3 regions of the Streptomyces sp. IBSBF 2435 genome follow, and region 3 is predicted to be linked to each of the others. Evidence: predicted binding sites of a transcription regulator. Region 3 holds the regulator's gene; each other region holds the start of a gene.
What was found. The regulator HrcA, encoded in region 3, represses chaperone genes, less so after heat shock. The targets are predictions, from matches to a motif close to TTNGCACTCNGNNNNNCNGAGTGCNAA.
Positions count from the first base shown of each region.

Region 1: a site for HrcA is predicted at 1,771-1,797, ahead of groES (co-chaperone GroES). Genes of this name have one in related genera too.
Region 2: a site for HrcA is predicted at 1,479-1,505, ahead of groL (chaperonin GroEL). Genes of this name have one in related genera too.

Region 1 is NZ_JAJSYW010000048.1:3,169-6,440, reverse strand. It holds gene V7E46_RS12270 (polysaccharide deacetylase family protein) at 1-378, shown strand, start outside; gene V7E46_RS12265 (class I SAM-dependent methyltransferase) at 516-1,715, opposite strand; gene groES (co-chaperone GroES) at 1,946-2,254, shown strand; gene groL (chaperonin GroEL) at 2,390-3,272, shown strand, end outside.
Region 2 is NZ_JAJSYW010000270.1:1,103-4,374, reverse strand. It holds gene thrC (threonine synthase) at 1-366, shown strand, start outside; gene V7E46_RS31620 (MoaD/ThiS family protein) at 363-638, shown strand; gene V7E46_RS31615 (cold-shock protein) at 1,082-1,285, shown strand; gene groL (chaperonin GroEL) at 1,646-3,268, shown strand.
Region 3 is NZ_JAJSYW010000041.1:11,604-14,875, forward strand. It holds gene V7E46_RS11110 (DUF3097 domain-containing protein) at 1-436, opposite strand, end outside; gene V7E46_RS11115 (MBL fold metallo-hydrolase) at 471-1,145, opposite strand; gene hrcA (heat-inducible transcriptional repressor HrcA) at 1,398-2,414, shown strand; gene dnaJ (molecular chaperone DnaJ) at 2,415-3,272, shown strand, end outside.

The sequences.
Region 1 (3,272 bases), on a different contig from region 3:
CACCCTGACCTGCACACCAAGTCGTTGGCGCAGCAGAAGCACGAGATCTGCACGCAGCAGACGAAACTCACCCGGGAATACGGGACCGCTCCCGGGCTCTTCCGGCCGCCCTACGGGAACTACAACGACGCCACGCGGGCCGCGGTGAAATCCTGCGGCGGCCTGCGGGCGATGATTCTCTGGCGGGAGTCGATGCAGATCAAGAAGGTGCAATTCCAGCGCCCCGACAAGAAATTCCACCCCGGTGACATCATCCTGGCGCATTTCCGCGGCCCGTCGCAGCTCAAGGGGGAGACGATGACGGTGATGACGGCCAACCTGCTGCGGCAGGTCGCCTCGCAGGGCTTCACCCTCGCCCGGCTGGAGGACTACGTCTGACGACCGGCCGGGGGGGGGCGGGGAACGGTCCGACCAGCCGTCGACGGGGTGCGGGTCGCCACGGGGTGACAGGGGCTGTCGCTGTCGCGTCCGGACCACCGGCCGGTGGGCGGTTCCTCGCGCGGTTCCCCGCGCCCCTACGGGGCACCCCCCGCCGCGGCCGGGTGGCCCAGGAGCATGGACGGGGCGCCGGCGGTGCGGGTGAGGAAGACCGTGGCGGAGTGCGGGCCCTGGGGCCGCACCCGGCGGCGGAGGTCTTCCGGATCCACCGCGGACCCGCGCTTCTTCACCGTCAGGACGCCGACCCCGCGCTCCCGCAGCAGCGCCTTGAGCCGTTTCAGGCCGAACGGCAGCACATCGGTGATCTCGTACGCCGTCGCATATGGCGTCGCCCGCCGCTCGTCGGAGGTGATGTACGCGATCGTCGGGTCGATCAGGCCGCCGTCCAGCTCCTCCGCGACCTCGGCCACCAGATGCGCGCGGATGACGGCGCCGTCCGGCTCGTAGAGGTAGCGCCCGACCGGCCGCACCGGGGGGTCGGGCAGGCCGCGCCCGGTGAGCGTGGCACCCGAGGGCAGCAGGGTCGCGCGGCGGGCGCCGGGGCGTACGCGGTCGCCGCGGCCGTCGAACCACAGCACCGCCTCTTTGACGTCGCCGCCGTCCGAGATCCACTCGGCCTCCGCGGCGGGCGGCACCGCCTCGTGCGGGATGCCGGGGGCGACCTTCACCGCTCCGGGTGAACCGGTGGCCGCCGCGTGCAGCGCCCACGACAGCGGCGGCGAATACGCCTCGGGGTCGAAGACCCGGCCCCGGGCGGTGCGCCGGGCCGGGTCCACGAACACCCCGTCGAGGCCGCCCGTGCCGACGTCCGTCACGTCCGCGCACCTGACCTCAAGGCGGTCGGCCAGGCCCAGCGCGGCGGCGTTCGCCGTGATCACCGCGCAGGTCAGCGGGTCGCGGTCGACGGCCGTCACGGACAGGCCGGCCCGCAGCATGGCCAGGACGTCGCCGCCGACGCCGCAGCACAAGTCGGCCACCGCCGCCGGCCCGAACGCGGCGAACCTGCGCGCCCGGTGGGCCGCCACCGACGCGCGGGTGGACTGTTCGAGGCCATGCGGCGTGAAGTACATCCGGTGCGCGTCGGCCGCGCCGAACTTCGCCACCGCCCGCTGCCGCAGCCGCGCCTGGCCGAGCGCGGCGGCGACCAGCCCCGCGTCGTGCGTACGCCGCAGCCTGGTGGCCGCCGCCAGGTCGTCCACGGGGTCGTGCTCCCGCAGCCCCGCCAGCAGGTTCTGGCCCTCCGCGGTCAGCAGTCCCTCAAGATCCTCGGGCGTCACGCGCCCATTCTCCCCCCGCGGAAGGGGGACGCCGACCCCGGACGGCGGCGCGCGGCTGGCACTCCGCTTGACCGAGTGCTAAAGCCGTCCTAGTCTCACTTCTGGCACTCGGCACCGCTGAGTGCCAGACAAACAGCGACGGGCAGGTCCGGCACCCGCGACGACGGGCCTACCAGGTCGCCGACCCAGACAGACACTCCCGTGAGCCCTTTGAAGGGGGAGGTCGGATCGTGACGACCGCCAGCACCAAGGTTGCCATCAAGCCGCTTGAGGACCGCATCGTGGTCCAGCCGCTCGACGCCGAGCAGACCACGGCCTCCGGCCTGGTCATCCCGGACACCGCCAAGGAGAAGCCCCAGGAGGGCGTCGTCCTGGCTGTGGGCCCGGGCCGCTTCGAGGACGGCAAGCGGCTGCCGCTCGACGTCTCCGTGGGCGACGTCGTGCTCTACAGCAAGTACGGCGGCACCGAGGTCAAGTACAGCGGCGAGGAGTACCTCGTCCTCTCGGCCCGCGACGTTCTCGCGATCGTCGAGAAGTAAATCCCCGGCTGCACCAGCCGTGATCCCGCCCCGGGAGTCCGTGTCCTTGAGGCCGGGACCCCGGGGCGGTTTCTTTCGCCGTCCTTACCGTCCGTGACGACGTGATTAGACGAGTAGACGAGGTAGTTCGCAGGCATGGCCAAGATTCTTAAGTTCGACGAGGACGCCCGTCGCGCCCTGGAGCGCGGCGTCAACAAGCTCGCCGACACCGTGAAGGTGACCATCGGCCCCAAGGGCCGCAATGTCGTCATCGACAAGAAGTTCGGTGCGCCGACCATCACCAACGACGGCGTCACCATCGCCCGTGAGGTCGAGCTGGAGGACCCGTACGAGAACCTGGGCGCCCAGCTCGTCAAGGAGGTGGCGACCAAGACCAACGACATCGCGGGTGACGGCACCACCACCGCGACGGTGCTCGCCCAGGCGCTGGTCCGGGAGGGCCTGCGGAACGTGGCGGCCGGCGCGTCCCCCGCCTCGCTCAAGAAGGGCATCGACGCGGCCGTCAAGGCGGTCTCCGAGGAGCTGCTGGCCACCGCGCGCGCCATCGAGGGCAAGGAGGACATCGCGGCCGTCGCCGCGCTGTCCGCGCAGGACAAGCAGGTCGGCGAGCTGATCGCCGAGGCGATGGACAAGGTCGGCAAGGACGGTGTCATCACCGTCGAGGAGTCGAACACCTTCGGCCTCGACCTGGAGTTCACCGAGGGCATGGCCTTCGACAAGGGCTACCTCTCGCCGTACTTCGTCACGGACCAGGAGCGTATGGAGGCCGTCCTCGACGACCCGTACGTGCTGATCCACCAGGGCAAGATCTCCTCGATCCAGGACCTGCTGCCGCTGCTGGAGAAGATCATCCAGTCCGGCGGGTCCAAGCCGCTGCTCATCATCGCCGAGGACGTCGAGGGCGAGGCGCTCTCCACCCTGGTCGTCAACAAGATCCGCGGCACGTTCAACGCCGTCGCGGTCAAGGCGCCCGGCTTCGGTGACCGCCGCAAGGCCATGCTCGGCGACATCGCCACCC
Region 2 (3,272 bases), on a different contig from region 3:
CGCCCGGTGAAGCCGGACACCATCGCCAAGTCGCTGGCCATCGGCAACCCTGCGGACGGCCCCTACGTGCTGGACATCGTCCGGCGCACCGGCGGCGCGGTCGAGGACGTGGACGACACGCAGGTCGTGGACGCTATCAAGCTGCTCGCCCGCACCGAGGGGATCTTCGCCGAGACCGCCGGCGGGGTGACCGTCGGTGTGCTGCGCAAGCTCATCGAGACCGGGCTGCTCGACCCGGCCGCCGAGACCGTCGTGCTGAACACCGGCGACGGGCTCAAGACTCTGGACGCGGTGTCCCCGACCACCGGGCCGACCGCGACCATCCGCCCCACCGTTGCCGCGTTCCGAGAGGCTGGCCTCGCATGAGTGCTTCCGTACGTATCCCCACCATTCTCCGTACCTACACCGGCGGCCAGGCCGAAGTTCAGGCCGAGGGCGCGACGCTGGCCGCGGTGATCGAATCGCTCGAAAAGAATCATGCCGGTATTTCCGCGCGGGTTCTCGACGACACCGGCAAACTCCGCCGTTTCGTGAACGTCTATGTCAACGATGACGATGTCCGCTTTTCCGAGGGTCTTGCCACCGCGGTCCCCGACGGCGCCAGCGTGTCGATCATTCCCGCGGTCGCGGGCGGCTGAGCCGGCCCGCCCCCGAACTGTCAGGAATCCGCAGAAGCTCTGATGTTTAACCTGCGCCCCGCCCGGGAACTGCTTTCGCCCCCGGGTGGGGCGCCCGCATCCGGGGCACTCGGCGGGCCCGAGTTCATTTGCCAGGGGCAAGCGGCGCCTGCCTGGCGACCGCGTGGGGCGGGTGCGGCGATTTATCGCCAAAGTCATAAGCGAAAAACCCCTTAGGCCCGCTATGTCCGGTCCGACTTGCCCTTGATTATCATTTTTTCCTATGGTATTTCCGATCGGTCGCGCCCAGAATTCTCGTCCAATTGACCTGTTGCAGACGGCATCCGTGCAGATACATTCAGCCGCGGTCGACGCGTTCCGGCGCACACCTCTTCGGAGGTGAGGTCTGACCCGGGCCCGCGGAGCGCGGGGCCGCGATAGGGCCAGTAATAGGGGAGTTAGGAATGGCTCAGGGCACCGTCAAGTGGTTCAACGCGGAGAAGGGCTACGGCTTCATCGCGGTCGACGGTGGTGCGGATGTTTTCGTCCACTACAGCGCGATACAGATGGACGGATACCGCACCCTCGAAGAAGGCCAGCGAGTCGAGTTCGAGATCTCGCAGGGTCAGAAGGGGCCGCAGGCGGACATGGTCCGGCTGGCCGGCTGACGGCTCGGGCGCGTTCGGCCACCGACGCGACGCCACCACGAAGGGCCACCCCGCCAGGGGTGGCCCTTCGCCCATGCCCGGGTGCTCCGGGGGCCCTCGGGCCGCTCCCCGGACCGCCCCAGGCCGCCGGGGAAGGCCCCTTCCGCCGAGCCGCACGCTTGCACTCGCAGGGGGAGAGTGCTAATCATTGGCGTTAGCACTCTCCGAGTGAGAGTGCCACTTGGACCGGGTCGGTGAGGCCCGCCCGGGCGTCGGGAAGGAACCGGCGGCCGGCAGGCCGTCCGTCGCGGGCGCCACACGGTCCGATCCACCGCCCCCCGCCTCGGTGGGGGAACCCCCAGTCCGCGGAGGACACTTCACATGGCTAAGATCATCGCGTTCGATGAGGAGGCGCGGCGCGGCCTTGAGCGCGGGATGAACCAGCTCGCCGACGCCGTTAAGGTCACCCTCGGTCCCAAGGGCCGGAACGTCGTCCTTGAGAAGAAGTGGGGCGCCCCGACGATCACCAACGATGGTGTGTCCATCGCCAAGGAGATCGAGCTGGAGGACCCGTACGAGAAGATCGGCGCCGAGCTGGTCAAGGAAGTCGCGAAGAAGACCGACGACGTCGCCGGTGACGGCACGACGACCGCGACCGTCCTGGCCCAGGCCCTGGTCAAGGAAGGCCTGCGCAACGTAGCCGCCGGTGCCAACCCGATGGCGCTCAAGCGCGGCATCGAGAAGGCCGTCGAGGCCGTCTCCGCCGCCCTGCTGGAGCAGGCCAAGGACGTGGAGACCAAGGAGCAGATCGCTTCGACCGCCTCCATCTCCGCCGCCGACACCCAGATCGGCGAGCTGATCGCCGAGGCGATGGACAAGGTCGGCAAGGAAGGCGTCATCACCGTCGAGGAGTCGCAGACCTTCGGGCTCGAGCTCGAGCTCACCGAGGGCATGCGCTTCGACAAGGGCTTCATCTCGGCGTACTTCGCCACCGACCTGGAGCGTATGGAGGCGTCGCTCGACGACCCGTACATCCTGATCGTCAACTCGAAGATCTCCGCGGTCAAGGACCTGCTCCCGCTGCTGGAGAAGGTCATGCAGTCCGGCAAGCCGCTGCTGATCATCGCCGAGGACGTCGAGGGCGAGGCGCTCTCCACGCTGGTCGTCAACAAGATCCGCGGCACCTTCAAGTCCGTCGCCGTCAAGGCCCCGGGCTTCGGCGACCGCCGCAAGGCCATGCTCGGTGACATCGCCATCCTCACCGGTGGCACCGTCATCTCCGAAGAGGTCGGCCTCAAGCTGGAGAACGCCGGGCTCGACCTGCTCGGCCGCGCCCGCAAGGTCGTCATCACCAAGGACGAGACGACCATCGTGGACGGCTCGGGCGACACCGACCAGGTCGCCGGCCGGGTCAACCAGATCCGCGCCGAGATCGACAACAGCGACTCGGACTACGACCGCGAGAAGCTGCAGGAGCGGCTGGCGAAGCTGGCCGGCGGCGTGGCCGTCATCAAGGCCGGTGCCGCGACCGAGGTCGAGCTCAAGGAGCGCAAGCACCGTATCGAGGACGCGGTGCGCAACGCGAAGGCCGCCGTCGAGGAGGGCATCGTCGCCGGTGGCGGCGTGGCCCTGCTGCAGGCCACCGCGGTGTTCGAGAAGCTGGAGCTGGAAGGCGACGAGGCGACCGGTGCCAACGCCGTGAAGCTCGCGCTGGAGGCCCCGCTCAAGCAGATCGCCGTCAACGGCGGTCTTGAGGGCGGCGTCATCGTCGAGAAGGTGCGCAACCTGCCCATCGGCCACGGCCTGAACGCCGCGACCGGTGAGTACGTCGACATGATCGCCGAGGGCATCATCGACCCGGCGAAGGTCACCCGCTCCGCGCTGCAGAACGCCGCGTCCATCGCCGCGCTCTTCCTCACCACCGAGGCCGTCATCGCGGACAAGCCCGAGAAGGCGTCCGCCGCCGCCCCGGGCGGCATGCCCGGCGGTGACATGGACTTCTGATCCC
Region 3 (3,272 bases):
GATACTCCACGACCACCCCCTCGACCCGAAGGTCGTGGCCCCACACCCGCTCGACCAGTTCGGCGTCGTGCCGGCCCTCGACGTAGATCCGCCCGGCCCGCGCCACCCGCGCCTTCGCGCCCGGCACCGCGACGGACCCGGACGCGGACAGCAGCGGCCCCCGGGGCGCGGGCGCGGCCCGCGGGCGTACCAGCGTCACCGCGCGGCCGTCGATGAGGAAGCCGCGGGGAACCATCGGGAAGACCCGGTGCTTGCCGAACCGGTCCTCCAGGGTGACCGTCAGCCCCTCCGCGGTCTTCTCGCAGCGCACCACCGCCCCGCAGAAGCCCGTCGCGGCCTCCTCGACCACCAGGTCGGGCTCCGCCGCCACCTCGGGCGCCGGGGCGCTCTTCTTCCACGGCGGGGTCAGATCGGGGTCGTAACTCCTGCTGCGCATGGGGGCGATCGTAACCAGCAGGGCCGGGCGGAACCTAGGAAGGCGCGGTCCCGAAGCGCTCCGCCAGCGCGTCCCGCTGGGCCCGCAGGAAACGCGCGTCGACCACCGCCCCGTGCCCGGGCACGTAGCGGCCCGTCTCGCCGCCGAGGGCGAGCAGCGCGTCCAGCGTGCCGGGCCAGTGGGCCGGGTCCGCGTCGTCGCCCGCCTGCGGCTCGCCCGACTCCTCGACCAGGTCGCCGCAGAAGACCACCGTCGGGTCGCTCGGTCCGGCGCCCGGCACCACGACCACCAGGTCGTGCCCGGTGTGCCCGGTGCCGGCGTGCACCAGCCGCACCGGCCGCTCGCCCAGGTCGACCGCGGTCTCACCGGTCACCTGCCGGGTCGGGAGCACCAGCGCCCCGGCCGCCCGCTGGGCCTCGGCCGGGTCGGTGCCGAAACGTACCGCGTCCGCCAGCAGCGTCTCCCGCTCCCGGCGCAGATAACCGTCCAGCCCGCGCTCCCCGAAGATTTCGGCGCCCGGGAAGGCGGCCGTACCGAAGACATGGTCGAAGTGACCGTGCGTGAGGACGATGTGCGTGACCGTACGCCCGGTCAGCGCCTCGACCTGCCCGCGCAGCTCCTCGCCCTCCCGCAGAGTCGAGGCGGTGTCCACCAGCAGCACACCGTCGGAGCCGACCACCAGTCCGATCGTCACATCGAGATGGGGCATCCTGCGCCGTGCGACCCCGGGAGCCAGCTGCTCCCAGACAGAACCGCCCGAACCCGGACCCTCCGTGCTCTCCACTGATTCCACGGGGGCGACGCTATCGCCGCCGCGCCGCAGACCACCGCCACCTCCGCGTGCCCGGTGTGCCGCACCCTTGCCGAGCCCTTGCTGCCTCGCCGTACACTTGCTGCGGGAAAGCTGGCACTCGAAACGGCGGAGTGCCAGGCCACGAACGTCACGGCTGGAGGTGCGCGAATGCTGAGCGAACGCAGACTCGAAGTCCTGCGTGCCATCGTTCAGGACTACGTCGGCACCGAGGAGCCGGTCGGTTCCAAGGCGCTCACCGAACGTCACCGGCTCGGCGTGTCCCCCGCCACCGTGCGCAACGACATGGCGGTGCTGGAGGACGAGGGCTACATCGCCCAGCCGCACACCAGCGCGGGCCGTATCCCGACCGACAAGGGATACCGGCTGTTCGTGGACAAGATGGCCGGCGTCAAGCCGCTGTCGTCCGCCGAGCGCCGGGCGATCCAGAACTTCCTCGACGGCGCGGTCGACCTCGACGACGTCGTCGCCAGGACCGTACGGCTGCTCGCGCAGCTCACCCGGCAGGTCGCCGTCGTGCAGTATCCGTCGCTGACCCGGTCCTCGGTGCGCCACGTGGAACTGCTGGCGCTCGCGCCCGCCCGCATCATGCTGGTGCTCATCACCGACACCGGGCGGGTCGAGCAGCGGCTGATCGACTGCCAGGCGCCGGTCGGCGATACGGTGCTGGCCGATCTGCGCGCCCGGCTCAACAGCCGGGTCGTCGGCCGCCGGTTCGCCGATGTGCCGCCGCTGGTGCAGGATCTGCCGGAGAGTTTCGACCACGACGACCGCCCCGCGGTCGCCGGAGTGCTCGCCACCTTGCTGGAGACCCTGGTGGAGCAGACGGAAGAGCGCATCATGCTGGGCGGCGCGGCCAACCTGACCAGGTTCAACCACGACTTCCCGCTGACGATCAGGCCGGTACTCGAAGCACTGGAGGAACAGATGGTCCTCCTCAAACTGCTCGGCGAGGCCAAGGACTCCACCATGACCGTCCGAATCGGTCATGAGAATTTTCACGAGGGCCTCAACTCCACCTCGGTGGTGGCCGTCGGCTACGGTTCGGGCGACGAGGCAGTCGCCAAACTCGGCGTGGTCGGACCGACCCGCATGGACTACCCCGGAACGATGGGAGCGGTACGCGCAGTGGCACGTTACGTCGGACAGATCCTGGCGGAGTCGTAAGTGGCCACGGACTACTACGCCGTACTAGGCGTGCGCCGCGACGCAGGTCCGGACGAGATCAAGAAGGCATTCCGCCGTCTCGCCCGGGAACTGCACCCTGACGTCAATCCCGACCCCAAGACCCAGGAGCGGTTCAAGGAGATCAACGCCGCTTACGAGGTGCTCTCCGACCCGCAGAAGAAGCAGGTCTACGACCTCGGCGGCGATCCGCTGTCCGCCGCTGGCGGCGGCGCGGGAGCGGGGTTCGGGCAGGGCTTCGGGAACTTCAGCGACATCATGGACGCCTTCTTCGGGCAGTCGCAGCAGCGCGGACCGCGCTCGCGCACCCGGCGCGGGCAGGACGCCATGATCCGGCTGGAGATCGACCTCGAAGAGGCGGCCTTCGGCACGACCAAGGACATCCAGGTCGACACCGCGGTCACCTGCGGGACCTGCAACGGTGAAGGTGCCGCGCCCGGCACCGCAGCGCAGACCTGCGACATGTGCCGCGGTCGCGGCGAGGTGTCCCAGGTCACCCGCTCCTTCCTCGGCCAGGTCATGACGTCCAGGCCCTGCCCGCAGTGCCAGGGCTTCGGCACCGTCGTGCCCACGCCGTGCCCGGAGTGCGCCGGTGACGGGCGGGTCAGGTCCCGCCGTACGCTCACCGTCAAGATCCCCGCGGGCGTCGACAACGGCACCCGTATCCAGCTCGCGGGCGAGGGCGAGGTCGGCCCCGGCGGCGGCCCGGCAGGCGACCTCTACGTCGAGATCCGCGAAGTCCCGCATCTGGTCTTCCAGCGCCGCGGCGACGACCTGCACTGCACCGTCACCATCCCGATGACGGCGGCGGCGCTCGGCACGAAGTGCCCGCTGGAGACG